Regions from separate parts of the Veillonella criceti genome, predicted to be linked through region 3. Evidence: riboswitches for the same ligand, from Rfam matches in the RefSeq annotation. Region 3 holds a riboswitch; each other region holds the start of a gene.
The links. Region 3 has a riboswitch for S-adenosylmethionine ahead of DYE54_RS05280 (5-methyltetrahydropteroyltriglutamate--homocysteine S-methyltransferase). Riboswitches for the same ligand answer to the same signal wherever they lie in the genome.
Positions count from the first base shown of each region.

Region 1 (10,720 bases), 780 kb from region 3:
AAACCAATTTTACTCATGCCTATACTTTTCATAGGTCCTCCTTCACACATGCCTCAATTATTCTGACTGTTTTTGTGCATGTTGTACTTTTAATTGACCACAGGCCGCTTGAATCGCATCGCCCATTTCCTTACGCACCGTAACAGCCACACCATAAGAGGCCACAATATTTTTAAAGGCCTCCATTTGGCGTCGAGACGGTTTAAAAAGCTGAATATGTTCATTTCCATTCACAGGAATTAAGTTAACATTACAATTGGGGAAATCCTTTACTAATGTGCCTAGTTCATGAGCATTTTCAATAGATGAATTAATACCATCAATTAAAATATATTCAAAAGTAACTCGGCGATCTGTCTTTTCATAATACGTCTTTACTGCCGCTAAGACATTCTCTAAATTATAGTGAGCTCCAATCGGCATAATTTCACGTCGAATGGCATCATTCGGTGCATGTAAACTAAGGGCTAATGTAATAGGAATTCCTTCATCAGCTAATAAATAAATATTTTCAACAACCCCACAAGTTGATAAGGTCATACGACGATACCCTATATCAAACGCTTCTTTTTCGTGAAGCAAACGAAGCGCATTAATTGTGTTCGTATAATTTTGAAGTGGTTCGCCAGCCCCCATAACAACAATAGAGTGAATACGCTCTTTTAGGAGTGATCCAAATAATAATACTTGAGCCACTATTTCGTGAGTGTCCAGGTTACGATACAACCCACCTGTCGTTGAAGCACAGAATACACACCCCATGGCACAACCAACCTGCGAGGAAACACAAACTGAATTGCCATAATGTTGCTTCATCAAGACTGTTTCAACTTGATTACCATCAGATAATTTCAATAACAGTTTTTTGGTTAATCCATCGGGTGCCGTCTTTTCCGTTACAATTTCAGGAATCGAAATCGCACAATGAGTTGTTAACCAATCTCGCATATTGCCTGGCAACTGTTGCATAGCTTGAAAATCAAAAATATAGCGCTTATATATATAATCCATAATTTGCTTAGCTCTAAATTTTGGAAACCCTGCTTCCACAATTATAGCTTGCAATTCAGTGAGGTTCTTACCTAATAATTCTATCATAATTATATCCTTACGTAATCAATTTTATAAGATTACCCTTGTTTTCTAAGACGAGCTATAAAAAAACCATCCATTTCATCTCGTTGTGGCCACAAGGTAATCATAGGTCCCGTTACTTCAAATGGCAAAAATGGAGCCGCATCCTCTAAGGAAAATTCTTGATGACTAGCTAAAAATGTAGTAACAACATCTTCATTTTCAGCTTCATTTATCGTACACGTAGAATATACTAAAACGCCACCAGGTTTAACTGCCTTAGCTGCTTGTTCTAAGATTTGGAGTTGTAAAATAGGCAGCGTAGTCAACGATTCAGCAGATTTATGCCAACGCATATCGAGTTTTCGCTGTAAAATACCAAGACCAGAACAAGGCGCATCAACTAATACCTTATCAAAGGAACCGCCCCATTCACTCGGTAAACGTGTCGCATCTTGTAATTGAAATGCTACATTAGTAACACCTAAACGTTTAGCATTCATTTCCATAAGGCCTAATTTATGTTCATGAATATCATCAGCTACAATATGACCTTTATTATTCATTCGTGCTGCCATATGCATCGTTTTACCACCGGGAGCGGCACAACAATCAAGAACGCGTTCGCCCTCTTTTGGATCCACTACATAGGCCACTGCCATAGACGCTTCATCTGAAAATGTTAATAGACCCTCTTTTACTAATGGGGATGATTCTAAAGAGCCTCGATGTTTAGTAATGTAGATAGCCTCTGGTACCTTACCCGTCGGTACAGCATGCCAGCCCTCTTTTTCAATAGCAACCATTGTATCAGAAATTGAATTTTTTAAAGTATTGATGCGGGCTGTTAAACGAGGTCGTTCATTAAACCAAACACATAAACCAATTGTTTTTTCTTCCCCATAAATAGCTAGCCAATGTTCTAATAGCCAAATAGGTTGATTATAAATAAAGGCGAGTCGTTCTACGTCACTCTTAGCTAACTCATCAATGCTAAATGCCTCTCGATTTCTCAAAAAATTACGTAATACGCCATTGACGAAGCCATCAAGACCACGGGCCATTTTCTTTGCTAATTTTACACTTTCATTAACGGCTGCACTATCTGGTACTTTGTCCATATAAATCAATTGATAGAAACCTAATCGTAATATCTCTACCACAATAGACGATAATTTACGTAATGGTCGCTTAGCCAATGCTTCAATAATAGCATCCAAATAATTACGTCGTCGAACAACACCGTATACAAGCTCTGTAAAAAAGCGTCGATCCACATCACTTAATTGATGCTCAGCTAATACCTGCTGTAATACAATATTGGCATAAGCACCATCACGATTAATGGTTAATAAGGCCTGTACAGCCAAACGTCGAATATTAACTTGTCCTTGTTGAATTCTCCCTGATTTTTGTACCTTATCCATTAATTAGTTTCTCCACGACTTCCTTAATCCTATCTGTATCTACCCGTGTATTGCAACAAGGCCCACAAGGTCTTTCATTTAATACACCAATAACAGGTATAGGAAATACATCATTCATACCACTTACCAAATCTCGTTCACAAGCAATCGCTACAATGGCTTTAGGGCGAATGTTTTTAATCATTAATCTAGCAAGCGTACCACCTGTAACAACAACAAATTTACAACCATAGGTGTCAGCAATATCAAGCAAAGTGCCTACTTGACAACGGCCACAACGTTTACAATTATGTACATCAGTTGTCACTTTATGTACACAGTCACTCTGTTGTAAACAATGCGGTGTTAATAATAACACTCGTTCAGCTGGTACCTTATATAAATTAAGTTCCACTAAATGATTGATTAAATCAATGAGGGCTTGGCTTGCTTTATCTTTTGTGATTCCCACCACTTTACCGATTAGTAAGACTAATGGAAAAAAGGCATAAAGCCATCGATTGCTAATCCGAAGCCAAATCGGATGTATTCGCAAATGATTGGTTGAAGCCAACGCCATGCTTCCCCACATTACCCAACATAGCAAGGGAAAGACTGCTAACATAACTTCTGCTGTAATAGCTACGCCTTCCCCCCAACGATGTAGGCCAGGCCATAGTAGATACCCTAATACGCCCCATAATAAGGTAAGAATAACAAATACTGCAAAAGTTAATTTAAAATACAAAGGATATTGTCCTAAGCTTTGTTGTTGATTACGCATTCAGAATTAGTCCTGCCTTTACTTGATGACCACGACAAAAATCGCCAGCATTCATGCGTTTCTTGTTATCTGGCTGTACTTCAAAAACTTCTAATACACCATTACCAGTCGCTACAAGGAAACTTTTCTCTTTTACCCCTATAATAGTCCCTACAGTAGCTGTTTTGGCTGTTTCAATTAACGACAAATCTAAAGTTTCAATCGTTACTTCACTTGCTTGCCAAACTTTAATTCGTTTTCCCTCATCAAAAAAAGTAAAACAACCTGGTGCTGGACTAAGGCCACGAATCTGATTGGCTATTTCAAAGGCACTACGGTGCCAATCTATAGCGCCCATCTCCTTAGTAATTTTATTCGCATAAGTAGCCAGCTCATCTTCTTGAACTACAGGCTGCAAAGTACCTGCCATAGCTTTAGCAAGCACTTCATTAATGACCTGTCCCCCTATCGGTGCTAGGCGATCAAATAATTCTCCTGTTGTTTCACCAGCTTTAATCGATACAGGAATAATGTCTAACATATCACCGGTATCTAGGCCATCATTCATTTGCATAATAGTAACACCGGTTTCTGTATCACCATTTAAAATAGCCCAATGAATCGGCGCGGCTCCACGATATTTAGGCAATAAAGAAGCATGTACATTAATACAGCCATATTGGGGCAATCGAATTAACCATGGTGGTAAAATTTTGCCATACGCTACGACAACAACTACATCCGGAGCTAATGTACGAAGTAATGTTTCCGAATCTTCATCGCGTAACGTAATAGGTTGATAGACTGGCAATTCGGCCGCTAACGCACATTCCTTGACAGGTGGCATTTGTACTTTTTTACCACGTCCTTTTTGTTTATCGGGCTGACAAAAAACACCTACCACTTCATGAGGCCCCTCAATGAGTGCCTGTAAGGTAGGCACTGCAAAGTCCGGTGTTCCCATAAAAACAACGCGTAATGAATCCATGAATGCCTCCTATGCCTGTGCTGGTTCTTTTACAATTTCAGCTTCTGCCATAGCCACTGCATTTTCATCTTTCAATTTATAAGCAGTTTCTACTTTTTCAATAAATAAAATACCATTTAAATGATCAATCTCATGTTGAATAATACGGGCTAGAAAGCCTTCAGCCTTTAATTTTTTCTTTTTATTATGTCGATCTATATAATGAACTTCAATATCTTGATAACGCTTTACATCACCAAAATAGCCAGGTACACTAAGACAACCTTCGACCCCGACTTGTTCACCATCAGCCTTAACAATTTCAGGATTGATAAATTCTTGTAAACCTGTACCATCGTCAACAACAATAATACGTTGAGACACATTCACCTGTGGAGCGGCTAAGCCACAACCATCAGCCACACGCATAGTCTCTGCCATATCATCTAATAACTGGCGTAATTTTTTATTCACAAAGTCAACTGGCTCTGCCACTTTCTTTAATACGGGATGTCCCGCTTTTACAATATCTAAAACTGCCATATATCCTCCTATCAAACAGGATCTACATCAATATGTAATCCTTCTTGTGTAAAAATCCACGAATTATATATAAAGTCTTTAATTGACTTCAAATCATTACCTCGTACCATAATAGCCACACGATACAAATCACGTACTTTCTTGATACCTTCTTCGTAAGGTCCCATAATATCAAGTTCACCAGGAACAAGAAACACCTCTAAAGCGTTTACAATTTTCTCAGCTATAGCCATGGCCTTAGCTTTATCTTTATGTTGAATTCGAAAATGTATCATCGCACCTAACGGTGGATATCCTAACATTTCACGCGCTTGTATTTCTTCTTTATAAAAGCCAATATAATCATGAGCCTTACTCTTTATTATAGCATAATGTAAAGGGTTATAGGTTTGAATTACTACTTGCCCCTTTCCATTACTGCGTCCAGCTCGTCCTGCCACTTGCGTCAACAAGTCAAATGTTCGCTCTGACGCACTATATAAGGGAATATTTAGTACCGAATCTGCTGTCAATACACCTACGGCTGTAACACCTTTAAAATCATGACCTTTTGCTACCATTTGGGTACCCAGTAGAATATCATACTGTCCCGCACCAAAATCAGCAAGAATTTGTTCACCCTGCCCCTTCTTAGTTGTCACATCTTGATCGAGCCGAGCAATACGTGCCTTTGGGAAATTACGCTGTAGTTCCTCTTCTACTTTTTGCGTGCCCGATCCAAAGAATTTAATCTTCTGACTCCCGCAATGAGGACATACTCTTGGCACTGGTTCATGATATTCACAATAATGACAACGCAGTGCCTCACCACTTTGATGATACACCATCGCCACATCACAATGAGGACATTTAATGGGCTCGCCACATTCACGACACATGACAAACGTACTATAACCACGACGATTTAATAAGATAATCATCTGTTCCTTATTACCTAAAGTCTGACGAATTAAATGACTCATAGCGCCTGAAAAGACAGAGTAATTGCCATACATCATTTCTTCTTTCATATCAATAATCTGTACCTTAGGCAACGGTTGATGAAAAATTCGATGTTTCAATTCTAATAAACGATATATTCCCTGCATAGCTAAATAATAGGACTCAATCGACGGTGTAGCTGAGCCTAATATTAAAGGACAATGATTCGCTTCAGAACGCCATTTAGCAACCTTGCGTGCGTGGTAACGGATCATGTCTTCTTGTTTATACGAAGTATCGTGTTCTTCGTCCACAATAATGAGCCCTATATCGTCGGTAGGCGCGAATATAGCTGATCGAGCGCCAATAATAATATGACTATCTTTGCGGCGTAATCGTTCCCAATTATTATAACGTTCACTAATCGTTAACTTACTATGAAATACAACAACTTCATCACCAAAAGCCTCTACAAATCGAGTCACAATTTGATTCGTTAGCATGATTTCAGGGACCAACACAATAGCAATGCGATCGTTAGCAAGACACTCACTAGCTGCCTTCATATAAATTTGTGTTTTACCACTCCCCGTAACACCATGTAATAAAAACGTATCCGCTGTACAAGTTGTTACAGCCCTTTTGATTGGTTCATAACACTGTTGCTGCTCCTCAGTAAGTGGTAGTTCCTTTACCACACAAGCATTGAACTTCGTCTTAGTCTGTGTATACCGTTCCTCTACTATAATACCTTCATAAGTCATGACTTGTTTAATAACAGGCAAGGTAAAACCGTCTTTTTGTAAACTATGAACAGAAGCTGTACCTAACTCTTGTAAATAAAATCCCAATTCACGTTGCCGTTTCCGTTTCATAGGAATATGTTCTGGTTGAAACCACGGTTGCACTACTAGCCACTGTTCTTTAGGGCGTTCATAACTTTTCAATTGTTTTTTATCAATCGTAAATAAACTCAGCGCTTCTGATAAAGCACATAAATAATATTTACTTAATTTTTTGGCCGTACTTAACATTTCAGAAGTAAACCAAGGGTCTTTATCTAACACTGCTTGAATCGGCTTAATTTCATAGGTAGGAGCTTCTGCTAAGTCACGATAGCCAATGAGAATCCCTTCCTCTTTTGTTCGCCCCAAAGGGACAGCCACCCGTGTACCAGGAGCAATCTCACCTAAATGTGGTGGTACAGCATAGCTGAATGGACTATTCATTTTCTTTGCTGGACGATTGATAATAACCTCCGCTACACGCATACTATCCCTCCTTTGCAGTATTTTTTATTATACCATTTTTTTCGATATTTTTAAATAAAGGGCCGACTGTAAAGACATAAAAAAATCGTCATACAAATAACAAAACGACAAGGTTCACTAAAGTGCCGAATAAGTATTTGTATGACGATATTTTAATTATAAACCAGCTTCTTTGCGAAGAACATCCGCTTTATCAGTATGTTCCCAAGGAAGGTCAACATCTGTACGACCAAAATGACCATAGGCTGCTGTCTGATGGTAAATTGGACGAAGCAAGTCAAGCATTTCAATAATACCTGCTGGACGAAGGTCAAAATGCTTCTTAACAAGTTCAGCAATTTTTTCTTCCGCCACCTTAGCTGTGCCAAAAGTTTCTACCATAATAGATACAGGTTTTGCTACACCAATGGCATACGCAATCTGAATTTCACATTTATCAGCAAGACCAGCCGCTACAATGTTTTTAGCAACGTAACGAGCGGCATACGCTGCACTGCGGTCTACTTTTGTAGGATCTTTACCGGAGAAAGCTCCGCCCCCATGACGAGCCATGCCACCATAAGTATCTACAATAATTTTACGACCAGTTAAACCAGCATCCCCTTGAGGGCCACCAATTACGAAACGGCCTGTTGGATTGATAAAGAATTTCGTATTTTCATCAACGAAACCTTCTGGCAATACAGGTTTGATAACTAACTCTTTAAGATCAGCTTCAATTTGTTCACGAGAAACTTCAGGACCATGTTGTGTAGAAATTACGATGGTTTCAATACGTTTAGGAACGCCATCTACATATTCAACAGTTACCTGAGTTTTACCATCGGGACGAAGATAAGGTAATACACCTTCTTTACGCACTTTAGTTAATTGGCGGGATAAACGGTGAGCTAATGCGATTGGCATAGGCATGAATTCTTCAGTTTCATTTGTTGCATAACCAAACATCATCCCTTGGTCGCCAGCCCCAATTTTATCAAATTTATCGCTACCACCTTCGCGTGTTTCAAGCGCATCATCAACACCCATAGCAATATCGACAGACTGTTCATCAATTGCTACATTAACACCGCAAGTGTCGCAGTCAAAACCATATTTAGCACGCGTATAACCAATTTCACGAATCGTCTCACGGACAATATGATTAATATCTACATAACATTTAGTGGAAATTTCCCCCACTACATGAACCTGACCTGTTGTTACCAATGTTTCACAAGCAACATGAGCCGTTGGATCTTGTGCAAGGATTGCATCAAGCACAGCATCCGAAATTTGGTCAGCAATTTTATCAGGATGACCTTCTGTTACGGATTCTGATGTGAAAAAAACATGTTTTTCAGCCATTTACCCATTACCTCCATAAAAAAATTCCTCATCAGCCAAGCGATGAGGAATCAAACCCCATCTTTCGGCATATTACCGTCGGACTTAGCACCTTTTCAAAATGAATGGTTGCTGTAGCTTCACAGGGCCTTTCCCTCCACTACTCTTGATGAGACAAAAGTTACTATTAAATTAATTGTGATAGTTCATATCACTGATTCATTATACAATAGAATCACAATTCTGCCAAGGCTGAAATAATTCGCTTAGCTACATCAATTTTTGTCATAAGTGGTAAGGGCCGAACTTGACCACCTGGATAAATTAAAGTTACTTCATTAGTATCAACATTAAAGCCTGCATTTTGTTTACTTACATCATTAGCAACTAACATATCAAGATTTTTGTTGAGCACCTTCGATTTGCCATACTCAATAACATTTTGTGTTTCAGCCGCAAAACCTATCAATTTTTGATGAGTTTTATTCGCACCTAACCCTTTTAATATATCTGGATTTTTTACTAATTTAAGTTCTAATGTATCCATCTTCTTAATTTTAGTATCCGCCATATTTTCGACTCTAAAATCAGCTACAGCCGCGGCCATAATAACAGCATCACACGCTTCATAACGACTATTAACCGCTTCTTCCATAGCTCTAGCAGATTCAACAGATACTAATTCTACCCCAAAAGGAACTGGTAAATTGGTAGGCGCTGAAATTAAAATGGTGCGAGCACCCGCCAATGCTGCTTGCTCTGCAATCGCATAGCCCATCTTACCACTAGAACGATTGCCAATAAACCGAACTGGATCAATGGCTTCTTGCGTACCACCAGCTGTTACGATTACTGTTTTATTAGCTAGTAAATCTGTTTTCATCATATGGAAGGATAACCATTCCACAATTCGCGCTGGTTCAGGCAAACGACCTTTACCAGTCACACCACAAGCTAAATGGCCACTATCAGCCTCTAAAATATGCATACCTAATTCACGTAAGGTATTCATATTCCGTTGTGTAACAGGATTTTCATACATGTTAGTATTCATTGCTGGACATAAGAAAATAGGCGCTTTTGTTGCCATAAGTTGTGTAGTTAGCATATCATCAGCAATCCCAGAAGCTAATTTACCAATCACATTGGCAGTAGCCGGTGCTACAATATAGGCATCGGCCCAAGTAGCTAATGCAATATGTTCTACATTCCAATCATGCACATCTTCAAACATTTTAACAGCTACTGGATACCCACTAATTTCTCCAAATGTCATGGGCGATACAAATTTAGTCGCATTTTCAGTCATAACGACTTTAACGTCCGCCCCTAATTTTCGAAGCCGACTAACCACTTCCACTGCCTTATAAGCAGCGATACCACCAGATACACCTACAATTACGTGTTTATTTTTCATCCTCAACACCTATTATAATTCTCTGTTTCTTACAGGTTTATTTAATACCATCTTTAGTACGAGCAAAACCAATCTTATCTTCAGCAATTTCATGAAGAGCTACTGACACTGGCTTATCAGTATCAAGCCCCGTTACCATTGCTTCATCACCATCGGTTAATTCACGAGCTCGTTTAGCTGCCAATGTAACTAAGGTATATTTACTGTCTACATGTTTTTCCAAATCCTTTAATAAAGGTTTTACCATCATAACGCATTACTCCTTATTTTGCATATTGTTTATAAATATATTGTATTTTTTCTTTATTTCGTTTAATTTTACAAGCTTCAGCTCGTAAAATAGAAGCTACTTTTTCAACAGCATCTGGCAACACATCATTCACAACAATATAATCATAACGATGTGCCAACGCTAATTCAGAACTAGCTTTAGATAAACGTTTATCAATAACTTCCGCTGCATCCGTTCCACGATCTCTTAAGCGATTAGATAAAATATCTAATGATGGTGGCACAATATAAATAAATACAGCTTCACTAAAGCGCTCTTTAACTTGCATTGCTCCTTGAATGTCTATTTCTAATATGACACTTTTGCCTTCACTTAATAAATCCATAACATGCTGTTTTGGTGTACCATAATAATTATCATATACCTGTGCATATTCTAAGAATGCATCTTCTTCAATAAGACGTTTAAACTCTTCTTTGTCTCGAAAAAAATAACTAACGCCTTCTTCTTCACCTACTCGGGGTGCTCGAGTAGTCATTGATACAGAATATACAAGATTTGGCATTTGCTGACGCAAGGCTGCGCAAATAGTTCCTTTACCTGCCCCTGAAGGACCAGATAAAACAATCAAAATCCCTCTATCCGTCATAATAGCACCTACGCTTCCGTAGATTCAGCTGGTGTAGCTTGAACAATACGATGTGCTACTGTTTCTGGTTGAATTGCTGACAACACAATTTGGCCACTATCCATCACTAAGACAGCTCGCGTTTTACGACCATAGGTAGCATCAACTAATA
Region 1 covers NZ_UHIO01000001.1:378,786-389,505, reverse strand. The annotation lists gene DYE54_RS01795 (Stp1/IreP family PP2C-type Ser/Thr phosphatase) at 1-32, opposite strand, end outside; gene rlmN (dual-specificity RNA methyltransferase RlmN) at 58-1,098, opposite strand; gene rsmB (16S rRNA (cytosine(967)-C(5))-methyltransferase RsmB) at 1,131-2,501, opposite strand; gene DYE54_RS01780 (DUF116 domain-containing protein) at 2,494-3,264, opposite strand; gene fmt (methionyl-tRNA formyltransferase) at 3,257-4,231, opposite strand; gene def (peptide deformylase) at 4,241-4,753, opposite strand; gene priA (replication restart helicase PriA) at 4,765-6,945, opposite strand; gene metK (methionine adenosyltransferase) at 7,102-8,292, opposite strand; SAM riboswitch class I at 8,347-8,447, opposite strand; gene coaBC (bifunctional phosphopantothenoylcysteine decarboxylase/phosphopantothenate--cysteine ligase CoaBC) at 8,507-9,688, opposite strand; gene rpoZ (DNA-directed RNA polymerase subunit omega) at 9,726-9,938, opposite strand; gene gmk (guanylate kinase) at 9,952-10,569, opposite strand; gene remA (extracellular matrix/biofilm regulator RemA) at 10,578-10,720, opposite strand, start outside.
Region 1: it holds a riboswitch for S-adenosylmethionine, as region 3 does, so the genes downstream of both, metK (methionine adenosyltransferase) here and DYE54_RS05280 (5-methyltetrahydropteroyltriglutamate--homocysteine S-methyltransferase) in region 3, are expected to answer to the same signal.

Region 2 (10,720 bases), 410 kb from region 3:
AACCGCTGCCACAATGTCTGTAGGATCCACATCTTTTCCCAAATCAACAACTCGATAGCCATTATTTTCTAATAAAGCGGCTACTATATTTTTACCTAAATCATGAATATCCCCTTTTACCGTAGCTACAATGACTGTATCTCTTGTCACACCATCACTTTCAGGTAACACACGCTTAATCGTTTGAAAAGCCCCTTGCATAGCTTCAGCGGCTAACATGACTTGCGGTAAAAACAATTTACCACTACCAAATTTATCGCCCACTACATTCATAGCTTCTGATAAAGCCTGTTTAGTAATTTTCAAAGGGTCAATGCCTTGTGCTAACGCTTGTTCCACTAACTGGATAACTAATTCCTTTTCCCCTTGTTCAACGGCATGTTGAATATTTTCTAAAGGATCCACACTATCAAAGGTAACCGTACTTTCCTTCGTAACACTTACAGTACCTGTTGGCACTCCCTCTTCTTCTTGCCCATAATCAGCAATAAATTCAGCTGCCGCAGGATCAAAACCTAATAAAGTTCGCCCCGCAATAAATGCTTTTTTAACCATCCCATTTAATGGATTCAATATGGGAGCCGTCAATCCATGAGATAAGGCCATCGTTAAGAATTGGCTATTCAAATACGGCCGCTGTGGCAAACCAAATGACACATTAGATAATCCCATAACAGTAGGAAAACCAAATGTTTCCTTATACATAGCCAACGTGCGTAAAGTTTGCACAGCACTATCTTGACCACTCGCTAAGGTTAATACTAACGGATCTAATAATAAATCCTCACTTCGTAAACCTACTGCATAGGCAGCTAACACGATTTCTTTAGCTAACGCTACCCGTTCTTCCGCTGTAGCTGGCAAATCACCTTTACCTAAAGGCAAACAAAGCACAGCAGCACCATATCGTTTAGCTAAAGGTAATACCCGTTCTAATTGTTCTGGTTCAGCATTGACAGAATTGATTAAAGGACGGCCTGGATACGCTTTTAGCCCAGATTCCATAGCATCTGGATCTAATGTATCAATGGATAAAGGCACATCAACCAACATAGAAAGTTCCATAATCGCCCGTTTCATAACAGCGACTACATCTATATCAGGTACGCCCATATTTACATCCAATACATCAGCACCAGCGGCTACTTGTGCTAATGCATCTCGTTTTACCATAGCAAAACTACCAGCTTTAATTTCTTTGGCTAATACTTTACGTCCCGTAGGATTAATTCGTTCCCCAATGATAATTGGTTTTTCTGTATGACCGACTTTAACAAAACGAGTACGACTCGTAAAAGCTGTAAAAGGCGCTACTTCTACCCGTTCTTTTGGTGTATGATGCTGTGCCGCTTTTGTAATCTCAGCAATATGAGCCGGTGTACTACCACAACAAGCACCTACAAATGTAGCCCCTGCATCAAGTAAAGCTGGCACAAAGGACCCCATTTCACGCGGTGATAAAGGAAATACTGTTTCTGTACCTACTAACATAGGCATACCTGCATTAGGTTGCGCACTTATTGGTAAATTAGTAACAGCAGCCAATCGTGCAACTAAAGGAATTAATTGTTCTGGCCCTAAGGAGCAGTTAATTCCCACAACATCAGCGCCCATAGCCTCTACCATAATAGCCGCGGCTTCTGGTGGTGTTCCCGTAATGGTACGACCATCCTCACTAAAAGAAAATTGACAAATAATGCCCACATCATTCTTGCTTTTATTAAGTCGTTTACGGGCATCACGAGCGGCTAATAAAGCAGCACGCATTTCTTGTACATCAATAATCGTTTCAATGATGATAAAATCTACACCCGCTTCAATCAAAGCTAAGGCCTGTTCATAATAGGTATCATAAACTGCATCGAAAGAAATCTGTCCTAATGGTTCAATAAACTGGCCTGTAGGTCCCATAGAACCTGCTATTTTAGCATTAGGTTTAACCTCCATAATAGCCTGCTTAGCCGCTATTACAGCTGCTGTATTAATTTCTTTCACACGCTGTGCTAAACCATAATCGGCTAATTTTAGACTACACGCGCCAAAGGTATTCGTTGTTACAATATCACTCCCATGTTGTAAATATGCTGCATGAATACTGGTCACAATTTCAGGATGTTCTATATTAAACAATTCAGGACATTGCCCCTCCTCAAGACCTGATTGTTGTAGCATAGTGCCCATAGCTCCATCAAAAATATACATACTATCGCCTCTTCTCTCTAACTATACCTAACCCTCTAATCAAACTACTTATCAGTATCTAATTATAATTGTACTTTAATTCCTACTGTATACTCTCTTTATTAGCAAATTCATAAATCCATCACGCTTATCCATTACGCGAAGCACAATTTGCTTGTGTACAAGAAGTACAACCTCGTTTTGTTGAAAGTTGCGCCCCATTAGGCATACAGCCAACAATCGCGGTAACTGACTTACGTGGAAATAATAAAAAAGCCTCTGTCACGGATAAACCGATTTTATCCGTCCCTACTATAGCGGCTAGTTGTTTTTGTATAGATAATTCCCAATCACCATATCCAGGACTAAAACGCCAAGTCGTCGTATAACCAGCTTTGGCGGCCGACTGTTTAATCACTTCATTCACTTGATCCGCCACTTGTTCAACTGCTGTTGTAGCGGCTGCATCGACCAATAAACCTAATGTATAATTACCAGCTTTAAATAATTCAGCACTCCTTAATTCAACGGCTTCCCCAATTGTAACCGCCATAACATATACTTTAGTCGCTTTTGCTAAATGCTGACGAATCGAATGTCCTGTTAATTGCAAAGGGGGATTACTTTTTATAAGGCCTGTTTCCGCATCATAGTCATATTCTTCAAATATACCTTTAGGTTCAGCCACTAACTGAACCTCTAAACAGGCCTCCATTACATATTGTTGTGGAAAATCCTTTGCCTGGCGTAAGCCTGCATAGCGCGTTACTTCTGCTTTATCAATTTGTGGTAATCGCCCATTATAAATAGCCATACGCCCACCTCTCACTACATTTTCTCATAAAAAAACCTCCATCTATACAGACAGAGGACTTTACCTCATCTGTCAGTTTCCTGTTGGAAGTAGCACCTTGCCTCTGCTGGTTGCTGGATATCATAGGGCCAAGTCCCTCCATCGCTCTTGATAAGGTCAACACATAAAAATAGGATACCTTCTATGCTATAGATTGTCAAGAAAAACCCCTGAGTATGCAGGTTTTAGCCTATATGTAAAAAATACACTTTGTTATAGGTAAAAACTTCAACTCAGGGGTTTAAGCATGTAAATGCTTTAATGCAATCTACTAGTTAGATTTACACTAATGGTTTTGTCTTTATTTCTTTTGGTTTACGAGGATATTGTTTTGGGGTAATGCCTGTTTTACGCACATAAATAATCGCTCGTTTATCAGCTAATGTAGGTAATTGTACAGGTTTTACTCTATCCACAGTCCCTTTTAATATTTGTAATGCTTTTTTAGCTTCTTGTAACTCTTCTTCATAGGCAGCGCCTTTTAAAGCAACCATATACCCATTCTGTTTCACATAAGGCAAGGCCCATTCTAACAAAATTGGTAACCGTGCTACTGCTCGGCTCGTTACAATATCATAAGTAGCTCTATGTGCCACCATATGACTCAGATCTTCAGCACGGCCATGCAAAGTAGTTACATTGGATATATGAAGGGCTTTAATAACTGACTCTAAAAAAGTAAGTCGTTTTTGCAACGAATCAAAGAGAGTTATCTTTAAATCAGGTCGCATAATCGCTAACGGAATACCTGGAAAGCCCGCACCAGTACCTAAATCCAAAAGGGTGGCTCCTGTTTTAAAAACAATTTGCCCCTCATCTAAAGCCGTCAACGAATCTACAAAATGTTTCACAGCTACTTCATGTGGATCCGTAATCGCCGTTAAATTCAAGCTTTTATTTGTTTCTATAAGCATTTCATAATAGGTAGTAAATTGCTCTAATTGTTTTTCTGTAACAGTAAAACCAGCAGCTTCTAATTGAACCGCCAAATTATCAGTAAAATTCATAGGCCCTCCTAGGACTGTTGTTCACGACGATACTGTTCCAATTGAATAAGCAATACGGATACATCTGCTGGTGAAACGCCTGAAATACGGCTAGCTTGACCAATGGAATGTGGCTTAATTTGTGCTAATTTTTGTTTAGCTTCTAAAGAAATGCCCTTCATCGTTTCATAATCCCAATCAGCAGGAATAATCTTTTCTTCTAATTTCCGTACTTTAGCTACCTGTTCCATTTGTTTCTTAATATATCCATCATACGTAATCATGATGTCAATTTCTTCTTCTACATCAGGCGTATATCGTGTTAAATTAAAAGCTTCTGCTACGTCACCATAAGATAATTCATTACGTTTTACTAGGTCAAAGGCCTTAATTCCTGTTTTAATAGGCGCTGTACCCATTGCTTCTAATTTAGCCTGCACTTCATTGGATGGATTAATTGGCGTATTATGCAATTCAGCTAACCCTTGTTCAATCAATTCTTTTTTTGCTTTGAAACGAGCATACCGTTCTTCCGTAACTAGACCAATTTCATAGCCCTTTTCAGTTAAACGCATATCCGCATTATCTTGACGTAATAATAAACGATATTCACTGCGACTCGTCATCATACGATATGGCTCTTTTGTCCCTTTAGTTACTAAATCATCAATCAGAACACCAATATAAGCTTCTGAACGAGATAAGATAAATGGTTCTTTACCTTGTAAATATAAAGCGGCATTAATCCCCGCCATTAATCCTTGAGCCGCTGCTTCTTCATAACCAGAAGTACCATTTGCTTGTCCTGCAGAATACAAGCCTTTAATCATCTTAACTTGCAAAGCAGGTGTTAATTGTAATGGATTTAAACAATCATACTCAATCGCATAAGCTGGACGCATAATTTCCACATCTTCCAAGCCAGGAATCGTACGCAAGAATTTATATTGTACATCAATAGGAAGACTCGTACTCATCCCCTGTACATACATTTCATTCGTATGATTTCCTTCAGGTTCTACGAATAATTGATGACGACTTTTATCACTAAAACGTACCACTTTATCTTCAATAGATGGACAATAACGAGGGCCTGTTCCTTCAATAATGCCTGTATACATAGGTGCCCGATTCAAATTAGCACGAATAATATCATGTGTTTCTTCACTGGTATACGTCAACCAACACACCTGTTCATTGCGATTCGTCCAATCTGACATAAAAGAGAAGGAACGATACATACCATCCCCAGGCTGTTCTGTCATATGTTCTAAAGTAAGCGTTCGTTTATCTACGCGTGCGGGCGTCCCCGTTTTGAAACGCATCAACTCAATACCATGTTTGCGTAAAGAATCAGATAACAATTCTGCTGTTCGTTGGCCATTAGGGCCACCGGTATAAGTTAATTCACCAGTAATAATTTTACCTTTCAGATAAGTACCCGTACAAAGTATAATCGCTTTTGCTTCATATACTTCACCAAGTTCACTCAAAATCCCTTTTACTTCACCATCTTCAATTAATAGTTCATTAACCATAATCTGTTTTACATTCAAATTATCGGTGTTTTCCAAGGTTTCTTTCATTAACCGTTGGTAGGCTACTTTATCTGATTGAGCTCGTAAGGAATGCACAGCAGGGCCTTTGCCCGTATTTAGCATTCGCATTTGAATTGCTGTCGCATCCGCATTAATAGCCATTTGACCACCTAAAGCATCCAATTCATAAACCAAATGACTTTTACCAGGACCGCCAACGGCTGGATTACATGGCATAAGGGCAATATTATCTAAATTAAGAGTCGCCATCAATGTTCGTTGGCCCATACGAGCTGTAGCAAGCGCCGCTTCACAACCAGCATGACCACCACCGATGACAATAACATCATAAGTATCAACTGTATACATATTATCTCCTATCCCTCTCTCGAGGCTATCTTATTTACCTAAGCAGAATCGACTAAATAATTCATCCACCATAGATTCTCGTAAACTATCCCCTGTAATATCCCCTAAACGTTCCCACGCCTCACGCATATCAGTAACCACAAAATCCACAGGCATACCTGCTTCAATAGTTTCTAAGGACGTCTGTAGTTGGCTCTTAGCTTGTTCCATCAATGTGATATGACGGACATTACTTAATAAGGCGGTTGATTCATTTTGAACGGTGCCACCATATACTAACTGTTTTACAGCTTCCGCCAATATATCCATACCTTCACCATTAGCAGCACTAATTGTAGCTACTACCGTAAAGGTTCCATATTGTGCTATCATAGAGTCCGTTACTACAGCGCCTTTATCAGCTTTATTCAGAAATACAATGGTATTTTTACCTGATGTGCTATGTAAGATAGCTTCTTCTTCTGGTGTTAATGGCTTTGAAGCATCAATGACACATACGACGATTTGAGCTGATTCTAGATATTCCTTAGCTCGATCTACCCCAATTTTTTCTACAATATCCTCTGTTTCACGAATCCCTGCTGTATCAATTAAACGTACAGGAATTCCTTCAATAGTAATGGCTTCTTCAATACTATCACGAGTCGTTCCCGGCACATCTGTTACAATAGCGCGATTCTCACGCAATAATGCATTCATAAGGCTGGATTTCCCTGCATTAGGACGACCTACAATAGCCGTAACTATACCATCACGCAGCAACCGTCCTCGATTAGCTGTTGCTAATAAAGTATCAATTTGAACTAAAATCGGCCGTAATTTATCAGCCGTTTCTTCCATAGTTAGTTCTTCAATATCCTCCTCAGGATAATCAATAGCCACTTCTAAATGAGCAATCAGTGCAATTAAATCTTCGCGAATTGTACGAATTAATTTAGCTAAGGTACCATCCAATTGTTTTACCGCTACTGATAAAGACTGCTCTGATTTAGCTTCAATAATATCTATAATAGCTTCCGCCTGCGTTAAATCGATACGACCATTTAAAAAGGCCCGTTTCGTAAATTCTCCAGGCTCGGCTAAACGAGCCCCTTGGCGTAGCAATACTTTCAAAATTTCACGCACCACGACAATACCGCCATGACACTGGATTTCTATAACATCCTCAGCCGTAAAAGATTGAGGACCTCTCATAATTAAAACTAATACCTCATCCAGTATTTTATTACCTTTCTGAGGATCTATAATATGACCATATTGTATGGTTCGATTTGGCCGTTTTTCTAAAGGTACGGTTCCCTTAGCCTGAAATAATGTGCTCACTATTTCAAAACAACGAGTGCCACTCACTCGAATGATACCTACACCACCAATTCCAGGGGGCGTAGCAATGGCAGCAATCGTATCTTCTGTATACATGGTTTGCTCCTCTATAGCAACGATTTTACAATCCTAACATCTTACTATCTACAATACACTATCAGTAATGGAGTAATTTAGTAATTAAAACATTGTAAATCATAGTAAAAATAAAACCCGATCATAGATCGGGTTTTATGACTCGCACATAGCTTATCGTTTATAAGCAATGACTACGTGACGATATGGTTCTTCACCTTCACTATCAGTCACAATATGTGGTTCATTTTGAAGTGTTAAATGAATAATTTTACGTTCAAATGCACTCATTGGTTCTAACGAAATCTTTTGACGATTTCGTTTTACCTTTGAAGCTAAACGTTTCGCTAAATTCACTAACGTTTCTTCACGACGAGCTCGATAATTTTCTACATCAACCACGATATGGCAATGACCAGCGACTTCTTTATTAGCCACTAAATTAGTTAAATATTGAATAGCATCTAAGGTTTGACCATGTTTACCAATCAAAATTCCTAATTCTTCGCCATGAATCTGGAACGTAATCTTATCGGCCGTCATCATTTTTTCAATCTGCACAGCTAAGCCCATCTTAGCAAACATATCTTGTAAGAATTGTTTACCTTTATCAGCAATACGGATTTGTTCTTCTTTTGAAATCGCTTCACGCTGTGGTTTTACAGAAGCTACCACTTCAGAGGCTACTTCCGTAGCTGCTTCTACGGTTGTTTCAACAGTGTCAGCTACATTTTCTTTAGCCTCATCAACAGCTACTTTAACATCGGCCACCGCTATAGATACTTCTTCGGCTACCGTATTTACTGTTTCATTAACTGTTTGTGCTATTTTTTCTGTTACTGGTGCTTCTTCAAAATATAAACGCACTAACGCATCACGACGACCAATACCTAAAAAACCACTGGATGGTTGTTCTAGGACTTTTGTATCAGCTACTACTTTACCATCGGCTTTAAGCTGTTCTGTACCTTTAGCTACAGCAGCTTCGATGGTTTTTGCCGAAATTTCAATATAATCCATAATTAAGCCTCCTTATTATCATTACGATAGATAAAGAACTGCTGAATCATTTGGAATACATTTGATACAACCCAGTAAATAACCAAACCACTTGGGAAATTCAAACTGATGTAACCAATGAAAAGAGGCATGAAAATTTGCATAACTTTCTGTTGCCCTGCCGCTACGCCAGAATTATCACCAGCAGTCTGTTTACTCATTACAAATGTAGAAAGAGCACTCAAAACCGGTAAAATATACAAATGATCCGCTTCACCCAAACTTGGCAACCATAAGAAACTTTCATAAGCTGGATCATATGGATACCCTTGTAAGGCATAGAAAATAGCAATTAAGAATGGCATTTGTACAAGTAATGGCAAACAACCAGATAACGGGTTAACCCCTAATTCTTTATACATTTTAGCAATTTCTTGTTGTGCTCTTTGTGGATCATTCTTATATTTCTTTTGAATTTCTTTCATCTTAGGCTGCAACTTTTGCATGCCCTTCATGGATTTAACCTGCTTTGCCGTTAATGGTGCTAATACAGCTTTAATAGCAATGGTTAAAATAATAATCGCTATACCATAGCTTGGGAACCCAATCGCTTGCGTAAGATTATAGCAATACGTAAGCAAGGTTCGCATAAAATCAACTAATACCTGAAAAATTTCCAATAGTCTTCTCCTTACGAGTATTGATGACGAATACAAATGGCCTTTGCGTGTCCATATACGTTATGGTATGGTCTATATTTCATCCATACAGACACTTTGACATTTCCAAATTTGTGTTATTACGGAAGAGGATCGTAGCCACCAGGATTAAAAGGGTGACAACGTAAAATGCGCCGAATTCCTAAATAACTGCCTTTAAAAGGTCCATATTTGCGTAATGCTTCCAAGGTATACGTCGAACATGAGGGATAAAATCGACAAGTTTTAGGCTTCAATGGAGAGATTCCATAGCGATAAAATTGCACCAATCCAATGAATAGCCAATTTAATGCGCCCATTAATAAGGTTATACTGCGTTGCATGAAGCACCTCTTTCTAAGTATCACTATTTTTCAATAGTTTACTTTTCTTAAAAAGATACATCATCTCTTTACGCGCTTGCTCATAAGTAGCTTCAGCCATACGAGCACGACCGACTACCACAATGGCATACCCTTCTCTAATAGCATGCTGATTGAGGCGATATACCTCTTTCATCAAACGTCGAGCACGATTACGTTCCACAGCACCACCAACCTTTTTCCCCGTTACAAAACCAATACGGGTTGGTTGTTTAGCTACTGGCATACGATAGACCACACAAAGGCGACCTACTTCATAATTGCCATGTTTATAGACAAGACGATATTCATTATTTTTACGAATTCTTCGTGCTTTATCTAGGGTAAACGTTAATTCACTCATACTTTCTTCCTATGCCATTATGAATAGAAAAACTTGGCAGCAGCGCCAAGTTTTTTTCTCCTGCCTAAAAGCTATTATATTATGCAGACAATTTCTTTCTGCCTTTAGCACGACGTCTTTTCAAAACAAGACGACCGCCAATAGTCTTCATACGTTCACGGAAACCATGAGTACGTTTTCTCCAAAGCGTATTTGGCTGATATGTACGTTTCATGTATCAAACACCTCCTCGAGATTGGTCTAGTAATTACTTATACCATAACAGCATAATTATAAATATAAACCCTTATAATGTCAATAGTAATGTGCTTTATCTTCCTTTTTATTTAGCGTTTTGTGGATACTTTTATTATATTATACCTTATATAGTAGTCATTTATACAATTAGCTACTATTTTTAGTGCTCGTCAGTCCCCCATAAAGATATCCACAACTAGCAATGACAAGGTGGCTATTTTCTGATAAAATATTAAGTGACAAAATAAAACAGGAAAAACATATTGTGAGTATCTAACCACAGGTTATCAACAGGATATACACAACTTATACACTTGTTATCCACACTTAATCTAATCAACGTATAAAGTCAGTGTTTATCTAACGTGTTAACCTTTTTATTTTTCTTTTTTTACTAAAAAGAAAAAACTTATGCACAGTTATAGGTATTTTAGTTATCCACTTATTCACAATATGTTACACCTAGGAAGGAAACGGTATGTCAAACATAAATCTTAATGATTTTTGGAACAAGGTGCGTGAAGATATTGAAAACACATTACCAAAACAAATTTTAGAGAGCACCATTCTTCGCTTATTGCCTCTCACCTTAGATGAAGCAAGCAAAACACTTACCTTAACGACAATGCAATCATATATTAGGGATTTCATTGAAAAAGAACCAATGATTAATACTGCATTTCGTAATTCAGTAAATAATATTTGGCAACGGCTATCACAAAATAACTCTACTCT
Region 2 covers NZ_UHIO01000001.1:1,564,523-1,575,242, reverse strand. The annotation lists gene DYE54_RS07025 (homocysteine S-methyltransferase family protein) at 1-2,202, opposite strand, end outside; gene DYE54_RS07020 (methionine synthase) at 2,330-2,995, opposite strand; SAM riboswitch class I at 3,058-3,152, opposite strand; gene rsmG (16S rRNA (guanine(527)-N(7))-methyltransferase RsmG) at 3,316-4,041, opposite strand; gene mnmG (tRNA uridine-5-carboxymethylaminomethyl(34) synthesis enzyme MnmG) at 4,050-5,927, opposite strand; gene mnmE (tRNA uridine-5-carboxymethylaminomethyl(34) synthesis GTPase MnmE) at 5,958-7,346, opposite strand; gene jag (RNA-binding cell elongation regulator Jag/EloR) at 7,500-8,345, opposite strand; gene DYE54_RS06995 (YidC/Oxa1 family membrane protein insertase) at 8,348-9,004, opposite strand; gene yidD (membrane protein insertion efficiency factor YidD) at 9,124-9,342, opposite strand; gene rnpA (ribonuclease P protein component) at 9,380-9,748, opposite strand; gene rpmH (50S ribosomal protein L34) at 9,828-9,962, opposite strand; gene dnaA (chromosomal replication initiator protein DnaA) at 10,464-10,720, shown strand, end outside.
Region 2: it holds a riboswitch for S-adenosylmethionine, as region 3 does, so the genes downstream of both, DYE54_RS07020 (methionine synthase) here and DYE54_RS05280 (5-methyltetrahydropteroyltriglutamate--homocysteine S-methyltransferase) in region 3, are expected to answer to the same signal.

Region 3 (10,720 bases):
ACAGGCATACAACCAAGTGTTACCATACGGTCAACATGGCTATATACAGCCGTTACTTCATCAGCCTTAAAAATATCTTGAATCAAAAATTCGTTGCGCAACTCCTCAGTTGTATACCGTTTAATGTCGCGCGGGTTTACACTATAACGTGTATCCATGTGTGTCACTCCTTTTATATACTTTAAAATAAATACCTACTCTAGATTTGTAATAATTCTATTTAAGAGCCCGTAAAACGGGCTCATTATTACCTAATTTACAAGATTGCCTAGTCGCACTGCCTATATCACAATGATTGTCGTTCCACAATGGAACAGGGTAAAATGACTGTTTGTTGCTCTAACCTTGGCGTTTCTTCTTCACTTAAGGCTTCTTTAATTCGCCCCACTAACAAGCGAGCACATTCTTGTCCAATTTCATAGGTTGGCAATTCGACAACAGAAATGCCTGGTCCGATGACATCCATCCAAGTCCAGTTATCATAACTATACACGCCTAAGTCATCTGGAATTTGTAGTTCTTGTTGACGTGCTAACATGGCAATATCACTTAATACGACACCATTACCGGCAAATACAGCTAAGCGTTCATTGGCTGCTCTCGCTGCCTCTAATTGTGTTATGACGGTATTAGCAAGAATCGCTTTTGTTGTTTTATCATACTCTAGTGTTAAGGCCTTACGGCCTGTTTTCCCTTCGTATTGCTTTACAAACTCATCAAAACGAAGTCGTCGTATACCATTAGTCCCAACGCGCCGCGTAGCAAATAGAATTCGTTCATACCCTTTGCGAAGCAATAAATCTAAACTAGCGTCCGTAATATGTTGCGTATCCGAAGATACTAAATCACAATCACAACCTGGAACGGGCCGGTCAGCCAACACGATGGGCATAATCGAGCGATTGACTTCATTTAAATACTCTACTTCAGCCCCCGTCGCATTAATAACGACTCCATCTACACCTTGAGCAATCATAGACTGAATATAACGACGCTCTTTATAAGGATCATCAGCGGCATCAGCTAACAGAACCGTAAACCCATGTTCCTCACACCAATCGGCAATGCCCGAATATAAAATGGCTGAAAACGGACTTGAAATATCGGATACAATAACCCCAATCATATGACTTTGTTGTAACCGTAAACTCCGTGCCATCCTATTTGGCTTATATTCAATCTCCTTAATGACTTCACTAATTCGTTCGCGCGTGGCCGCTGACATATATTCATATTTACCATTAAGATATCTAGAAATCGTTGTCTTAGAAAAACCAGTACGCTCAGCAACATCGGCAATTGTTATTTTCCCCATCTAGCATCCTCCCTTCGTGTCTGCCCTATAAAAGGTTAAGCACTTAGACTATACCATACACGAACACAATTGCCTACATACCTAGACAAAATTACCTCTCTATACCAACATTCCATCATATAAAATATTGTGTATCGATTTACGAAATCGTTTTCGTAACTTCGTCACAATCATAATACAACAATACAATTGTTTTTACAACATATTTACTATGCATTATTCACATGAAATAATTTTATTTACTATTTTTTTATCCAAATTTTACAAAAAAATAGTCCAAATTCCTCGCTAGTATACGAAAGAATCTGGACTATAGCTGTTTTGCATAGCTACACTTCATTTTTTATTAAAGTTTCAAAAATAATAGAAAAACATCAGTTTTCACTAATAATAATCATCAATTTTACGGTCATTTCACAAATACTTGCTGAATCAATACCATATATACAATCGTACCAGTGGCAATACTAAGCAACATATTGTGCTTAATTAGATGTATAACCACCAATGCCACAATAGCTAATACTTCCGGTAACCCATGTGGATAGTCCCATACGGTCACATCTTTTAAAGAATATACCACTAATAAGCCCATCACAGCTGCCGGCAATACAGTTCCTAAATACGTAATTAAAGCTGGTGGTTTCGTCGTTTTTGAAAAAATTAAAAACGGTGTAAACCTAGTTGCCATCGTTCCCAACACAACAGCACCAATAGTAATGACCATTTCCCAACTACTCATACTTCACGCCCCTCCTTTGTCTGTTTAGGCTGAAACCAAAAGAGACCACAAAATATGATAACCATCAATATCATAGCCGGTAATATAAACATATCAGGCCCTAACAAACCTAACAAGCTCATGGCTACTACCAAACCAATTAAACCAGATTGATATTTCTTAGCGGTCAATAGCATATCTAAAAATATAACAATAAATAAAGCGGCTAAAATAAACTCGATGCCTTTCATATTTAATGTTATAAAATGACTTCCAATCGCCCCAATAGCCACACCGCCTACCCAATATAGATAGTTGAGCCAGGTCACATGTAAATAAAACCATCCGCAATCAATTTGACTTGGCAAATTAATGGTCGCGTTAATAGCAAAGGTTTCATCACATAACCCATAAATCAATGGATATTTTTTCCAATCTAACGTCCCATAGCGAGTCAACATGGTTAAGCCATAAAAAATATGTCGCCCATTAACCATAAAAGCTAGTACAAAAGCGCCTAAAGGGTCAAAGGGCGCCGCTAACAGTGCGACGGTAACAAACTCCATGGACCCGGCAAAGATAGTGGCACTCATGAGAAACGGTAAATACCAAGGTAAACCTTGCCCCACAGCATATAACCCATAGGAAATACCTAAAAATAAAAAACTCGCACATATAGGAACTGTTAATGGAAACGCATAGCGAAAGGCCTCTTGCCCCTTATTCGTCATAAGGGCCCCACGCTTTTTCTGCCACTCGCTTAATCAGTGCTAATTTAGCAAACTGTTCGGCTTCCGTCAAATTATTGCCTTCTTCAGTAGACGCAAATCCACACTGTGGACTTAAGGCTAATTGCTCTTTAGGAACGTATAAAGTAGCTTCTTCAATACGAGCTAATAAATCTTCTTCTTTTTCAAGTACTGGGAATTTAGACGTAACTAACCCCAATACTACCTTTTGATTTTTTATAAAACGTAAAGGAGCAAATCCACCAGCTCGATCAGAGTCATATTCTAAAAAGAAACCATCAATATGACAATGTCCAAACAAGGTTTCTGCAATCGGTTCATAGCCACCAGAAGAAAACCAAGTCGAACGGAAATTACCACGACAAATATGCATAGTCACTGCCAAATCGTCTGGTTTACCTTCAAGAGCATAATTAATAACTTCAACATATTTTTGTGCAATATATTGTAAATCTAAACCACGTGCTGCGTATTCTTTACGTTTTGTTTCATCACAAAATTCGCCCCAAGAGGTATCATCTAATTGCAAATAACGACAACCAGCCGCATAGAACGCCTTGATAGCCTTACGATACGCTTTAGCAATGGCCTCAAACAAGGCCTCTTCCTTTTCATATTGCGGAATCGGTTCATAATGTTCTTCACGAACGCAGCAGATTAAATGTAACATAGATGGCGAAGGAATCGTAAATTTAGCAACCGCTCTATCCCCAACTGCCTCTTTAACAAATTGAAAATCCTTTATAAATGAATGATCTTCTGGAAAATCAATGATATCAACAATTTTAAGGGTCGCTGCTTTTGGTTGATGTCCTTTAAAAGCGACTGACCAATGGTCTGCTTTTATTCGTTCAACACCTACTAGTTGTTCTAAGAAATCTAAATGCCAATAAGCTCGACGAAACTCCCCATCAGTTACCGCTTTAAGGCCTACAGCGACTTCTTTATTGATTAAGTCTTTAATCGCTTCATCTTCTATCTGACGTAATTCAGTATTACCAATTGTCCCCGCTTCTACATCTTGGCGTGCCTTTTTTACTGACTCAGAGCGTAAAAAGCTACCTACTACATCATAATGAAATGGTCCTTTACCTACTTGTTTTGTGTTACTCATACTCTCAATCTCCTCTCAAATTAGGCAGATAAAGAAAAAAGTCGTCAACAAATGACGACCTACAGTCTTATCATCTGCCGGTTTCCCGTTGGACTTAGCACCTTCCTCTATATACTTAGTTATAAAGCAGGTTGCCGCAGCGTCACTGGGCCAGTTCCCTCAGCTGCTCTAGATGATACTATAAAGTTATAGCTACCAAAAGGCATCTACTACTACCATTTGGATATCTATTATAATACTTCAAAGGAAAGATATCTGTCAACTACAGTCAAACATAAGGGCCTGAAGCCAAAAAGAGCATTGAAAGTCATAATTTAAACCTTCAATGCTCTCTTATCATATTCTAACTAAATAAACTGATTATTCAGGCTTTTTAAATTTAGGGGATGTTGGGCAAGTTTCAGGCGTAACATCTTTACGAACACCTAAATCAGCACTACGATCTGTGTAATGAGTATGTAATAACTCTTCAGAACGTTCACCTAATGGTTTGCCTAAGAATTCTTCATAAATAGCTTTAATTTCAGGATTTTCATAGCTAGAACGAAGTTTCATTTCAGCGTCAGCTTTATAAATACCTTCAATACGAGCAGATTTTACTTTATCGGCTACTGGCATTTTAACACGTGGCTGACCGCCACCACCAATACAACCACCACGACAAGCCATCATTTCGATGAAGTCATATTTTTTACCAGTCGCTTTCATATTATCTAAGAAATCGCGGATGTTTTTACCACCATGAACTACGGCAACTTTTAATGTTTTGCCGCCAATTTCAACGTCAGCTTCTTTAACACCTTCCATACCACGTACATCTTGTAAGTTAGTAAATGGTTCTGGAGATGGTTCATTGCCAGTAATGAATTTATACGCACTACGCATAGCCGCTTCCATTACACCACCAGTGTTACAGAAAATGACACTACCGCCTGTTTCAGCACCAATATATTTATCCATAGTAGATTCTTCTACTTGTGTAAAATCTACGCCAGATTCGCGAATCCATTTCGCAAATTCACGAGTCGTAATGCAATAATCTGTATCACGAAGGTCTTCTTTACCCCAGTATTCAGCAGATTTATTCTGTTCTGGACGACGAATTTCAAATTTCTTAGCTGTACATGGAGCTACACTTACAGATACAATCTTTTCTGGATCCAATTTCATCTTTTCAGCGAAATAGGTTTTAAGTACAGCCGCTTCCATAGCAATACAGCTACGAGTAGTCGAAATGTTTGGTAAGTATTCTGGGTAGTATGTTTCTGCAAATTTAACCCAAGCTGGACAGCAACTAGTGAACTGTGGCAATTCACCATGACCGTTAATAACACGTTCAATTAATTCGCTCGCTTCTTCCATGATTGTTAAATCGGCACCAAAGTTAGTGTCAACAACATAGTCAGCACCTAACGCACGAAGGGCACCAATCATTTTACCTTCTAAGAAAGAACCTGGTTCATAACCAAATTCTTCGCCAATCCCAACGCGCACAGCAGGGGCCGTTTGGATGACAACAATTTTATCTGGATCAGCAATCGCTGCTTTTACTTGATCTAATTCACTACGTTCATTCATAGAATCGAATGGGCACGCAGCAGCACATTGACCACAATGAACACAGATTGGTTTATCACCAGTAGATTCTAAATCATAGTAGTCAAGTACACCCATAACATCAGCACAAGCACGACGGCATAACGTACAGTTTTTACATTTTTCTAAATCATGCACAATCGCAATATTATCTTCAGCAATCGGCACGCGACGATCAATGTGTTGGAATCGACTTTCGAAACTCATAATTTTGCACCTCACACAAATAATACTAGTTATGTATTCAAATACTCCGACCTCTGTCGAAATGGACATCGACCATACGCTTTATGGTTGTGAGTGATGTCTCTTTGTAGTATAGCATCTTAAATGTCCTATTTTCAAATAGGAATTAGATAAACATTGCGCATATTTACTATGCATTTACCAATAATAACCACTATTTTAAAAATACTAAAAGAATAGTCTAAACTCTATAGAAATTTCAATATGTCTCCTAATAATAGACAGTCGTTTGTCATCGTTAAGGCTAATAAATCAACCCAGCCAAATCGAGCCAGCCAATACAAGCTCTTCATTAAACAGGTCTTATTTTTGAAAAACATCTGTGCTTTTTCTATAGTTGCTTGTCCCCTAGCTGTATCTGTATATCCCGCTACAGCTGCTGTCAAAGCCTGAGGGCATACAACTTTTTCACGGAAATAGCCATGAATAAATAGTAGCACATCCATTACTTTATCATCCATACATTTTAAGTGGTAATCATTTTCCCAATCTAAAAATTGTACGGTTTCTGACTGTTTATCATAAACTATATCTCGCAACACAGGACGGCCATGACTAAAACCAGCTGCATGAAGTTTAGCTAATCCCTGTCCAGCTCTATAAAACGCTGCCTCCAACACACTGTCATCAGCCTGTGCCGGATGGATCAAATGAGCTAATGTATCCCCACCACTAAGGGTAACAAAATATTCCGGTGTATCTACCAAAACCTTAGGGGCTAAACCACACGCCTGTGCAACAGTTTTCATTTTATTCACTTCACGATTATATCCATGTTGCCCACCAAAACGTAACCGCCACCGTTTATTACGAATATGACGTTTCACAAAGTATTTTCTGTCGTCATAAACAAAAGAGAACACCCGCTCCATCGGATGCTCTCGCAATGCGTTATATAACTTCTCTTGCAACGCTGAATCTGTTACAAAAGAATCCTGCATACTATCACTCCTAGTTTTTACTACTCCATTTATTCCAAGTTCAACTCTTTTAAATAAAAAATCAACAAAGTTTAAATTTAGTTTAACTTTTGTTTAAATGTACTTAATATTTTACACTTTTTTTACAAATAAGCAATATTCCTTTGAAATGTATCGATATAAAACAATATGGCCCCTGCTATATATAATCTAATTTTGTAATCCTCTATCCACCTATCACTTTGTTTGAACAGTCTTATCATTTAGCGTATAATAAAATCAATACATAGTCTTTTCTTTATTCCTGCCAGATAAACTGGCAATCTTGAATTTAATGAGGTGATACCATGAAAATTATCGTAATGGAACCATTAGGCGTATCAACAGACAAAATTAACGCTGTTTCAGCTCCACTAAAAGCGGCAGGGCATGAATTTTTCTATCCTGAAACCCAAGAGTTAGATCAGACTAAATTGCTTGAACGTGTCAAAGATGCTGATGTCCTTATCTTAGCCAATCAGAAATTATCTGGTGATATTATTCGCCAATGTCCAAATTTAAAAATGATTTCCATTGCTTTTACTGGCGTTGATCATGTAGATTTAGCAGCTTGCCGCGAACGTAATATTACAGTTTGCAATGCTGCTGGCTATTCGACTAATGCTGTTACCGAATTAGCTTTCGGTTTAGCAATTTCCGTATGCCGTAACATCGTTCCTTGTGATCATCAAAGTCGCCATGAAGGCACTAAAGCCGGTCTAGTTGGTTTCGAATTATTTGGCAAAACCTTTGGTGTCGTAGGTACTGGTGCTATTGGCAAACGAGTCGCTGAAATCGCCCTTGCTTTTGGGTGTCGCGTTATTGCCTATAACCGTAGTGAAAAACCTGACTTGATTGAAAAAGGCGTTACTTTTGTAAGTAAAGACGAACTATTCCGTCAAGCAGATTTTGTGTCCTTACATACGCCGCTTACTGAGGAAACAAAAGGACTTGTAGATGCTAAAACGATTAAGCTTATGAAACCAACAGCTGTATTAATCAACACGGCTCGTGGTCCGGTAGTTGATAGCCAAGCGCTAGCCGCTGCTTTAAATGAAGAACGATTAGCTGGTGCTGGTATTGATGTTTTTGAAATGGAACCGCCCATTCCAGCCGATCATCCATTATGCCATGCCAAAAATACAGTATTAACGCCTCATGTCGCCTTTGCTAGTAAAGAAGCCCTTGAAACACGGGCCGACATCGTAATTGAAAACATAAAACAATGGGAAGCCGGTACACCACAAAACTTAGTATAACTACTAAATGTATCCCCTTCCAGCGCGATACATTTTGTCCTATAACCCTATACCCGTAATAAAAAAATTGCTTATTAAATAAAAAAGAAGATATGATTGTTTGTCCATTGATGCTTGCATCGCTAGGACAAACAATCATATCTTCTTTTATTTACTACATCAACTCATTATCAACTAGGCTTTTTAGTACTGCCCATCTATTATTTCTGTTCCCTGCTCTCTCAACTGATCTTCAATCCATTGATGATCCGCTTCACCAATTAATGCTTCATGAACCTTTTCAGCATCTACGGCTTGCATTTTTTTAGCACTTTCAATAATTTCAGCGGCATCTTGCCAAGGCAATTGAGCAGACCTTACAAATCGCGCCCACTCTTTACATCAAGAATTCTCTATATATTAATAGTACCGATATTTTATAAAAAATTCAAGTCGATAGCACTAAGTGCATAATACGTTAAGTTTTAATTGACTTTACTGTTTTTTTATGTAAAAATTACTTGAATATATCTATAATTAGAGTACGATTAAGGGGGTTCACCATGGCAGATGACAGACTAATCGTTGCCTTAGATGTAGCAACAATGGATCAGGTTACCCAATTAGTAACCACGTTAGGCGATAGCGTTTCCTACTATAAAGTAGGCATGGAATTATTTTATGCAGCAGGCGCGCAAACCGTAACATATCTTCAAGAGCAGGGGAAATCTGTATTTCTTGATTTAAAATTACACGATATTCCTAATACTGTAGCTCAAGGTGTCACTTCACTTACTCATTTAGGAGCTAAACTCATTACCTTGCATGCCCAAGGTGGTCCTATCATGATGGCCGCAGCCGCTAAAGCGGCTACAGAAGCGGCTGAAACACTCCAAGTCGAACGCCCTAAACTATTAGCCGTTACCGTCTTAACTAGTTTTGACGAAGATGCTTGGACATCTATCGGTGGGCAATTACCAATTCGTGACCAAGTATTACGTCTAGCCAAATTAGCTAAAGCCTCTGGTATGGATGGAGTTGTAGCTTCGCCATTAGAAGCCAAAGCCATTCGTGAAGCCTGTGGCGATGATTTCCTTATTGTAACACCTGGTATCCGCCCATCCTTTGCGGCTGCCAATGATCAAAAGCGAATTGCTACACCTAAGAGCGCACTCCTTGATGGCGCCTCTAAATTAGTCATTGGTCGCCCAATTACCAAAGCTGATAATCCGCAAGAAGCGGTTCGTTTAATTGTTGAAGAAATGGAGGCTATCAACGCATGATGACAGAACAAGAAGTAAAACAATTATTAATCGACACCCAGGCTATCTTAGAAGGCCATTTCCTACTGACCTCTGGCTTACATAGCCCGATGTATGTAGAAAAGTTCAATGTATTACAACACCCCAAATACACAGAACGCCTTTGTCAAGAATTGGCAACACGTTTCAAAGACCAAAATGTAGAACTCGTAATTGGTCCAATGACTGGCGGTATTTTATTAGCTCATGAAGTAGGTAAAGCCCTCGGTACACGTGCTATTTTTACAGAACGTGAAAAAGGGGTTATGACACTTCGCCGTGGTTTCCGTATTGAACCAGGCACACGCGTTCTTATTGTAGAAGACATTGTAACCACTGGTGGCTCCGTTCGTGAAGTCGTAGACGTAGTCAAAGCCTCCCAAGGGGAGATTGTAGGTGTAGGACTTCTTGTTAACCGCAGTGGTGGCAAAGCTGATTTTGGTATTCCTAATGATAAAGTACAAGCTTTATTAAATTTAACTGTACCAACCTACCAGCCAGAAGAATGCCCACTATGTAAAGATAGCGTCCCAATGACGGAACGTGGTAGCAAACACATTAAATAGCCCCTTAATAATTTAACAAGTTCTATATAACTAAATACAACAGCCCCTCATCGTAGGCCTACATGAAACATTTCTAATTCATATAACCTAACTGATGAGGGGCTTTTATTATCACTAAATTGTACTGACGGCCTATTTAAAATAACACCCAATGACTATAATCAGCTATTTAATAAAACGGTCTATAGCTTCATTTAATTTTTTTAGAGTTTCTGTATCATTATTTTTTGCAGCATCAACAATGCAATGTTCAATATGATCTTTCATGACAACACGACTTACACTTTTCACAGCAGAACCTACTGCCGCTAATTGCACTAATACTTCACTGCAATCACGTCCACTTTCAACCATACGTTTTACCGATTCTAAATGACCAATAATGCGTGATAGACGATTAAGAACAGCCTTAGTCTGTGTATGTGTATGTGTATGATCAGGCATAGCCTCTAATATACTATCATCATGTTCATGTTTGTGAGTATGGTTGTGTCCTAAACCCAATTCATGCCATACTTCATGTGATTCTTGGCTCATTCTTTCACCACCTTATAAATACATAACTCTTAATATGTATTTATTATATCATATCTGACAAGGTCCTTAAGATTCACCATTTACTATATGCTGTCACCAATTGCTTAGCTGTTAATGATTGCGGTTGCGCCAACACATCATTAATTGATGAGGCTTCCACTATATGACCAGCCTCCAATATGTATAGACGCTCACAAAGTGCCGCAGCAACTCGTAAATCATGAGTAATCACAAGCCCTCCTAACGGTCGCTGCTTACGTATAGCTTGTAAAACTTCAATAATTTCATATTGTACTGCTGGATCTAAGGCAGATGTCATTTCATCACAAAGTAATAGGTCTGGTTCACTAGCTAATGCTCTAGCTAGCGCAGCTCGCT
Region 3 covers NZ_UHIO01000001.1:1,155,406-1,166,125, forward strand. The annotation lists gene kduI (5-dehydro-4-deoxy-D-glucuronate isomerase) at 1-158, opposite strand, end outside; gene DYE54_RS05265 (LacI family DNA-binding transcriptional regulator) at 287-1,315, opposite strand; gene DYE54_RS05270 (branched-chain amino acid transporter permease) at 1,725-2,057, opposite strand; gene DYE54_RS05275 (AzlC family ABC transporter permease) at 2,054-2,767, opposite strand; gene DYE54_RS05280 (5-methyltetrahydropteroyltriglutamate--homocysteine S-methyltransferase) at 2,757-3,899, opposite strand; SAM riboswitch class I at 3,967-4,078, opposite strand; gene DYE54_RS05285 ([FeFe] hydrogenase, group A) at 4,260-5,702, opposite strand; gene DYE54_RS05290 (BUD32 family EKC/KEOPS complex subunit) at 5,930-6,682, opposite strand; gene DYE54_RS05295 (2-hydroxyacid dehydrogenase) at 7,009-7,959, shown strand; gene DYE54_RS10150 (hypothetical protein) at 8,143-8,304, opposite strand; gene pyrF (orotidine-5'-phosphate decarboxylase) at 8,502-9,221, shown strand; gene pyrE (orotate phosphoribosyltransferase) at 9,218-9,805, shown strand; gene DYE54_RS05310 (metal-sensing transcriptional repressor) at 9,971-10,342, opposite strand; gene DYE54_RS05315 (ABC transporter ATP-binding protein) at 10,416-10,720, opposite strand, start outside.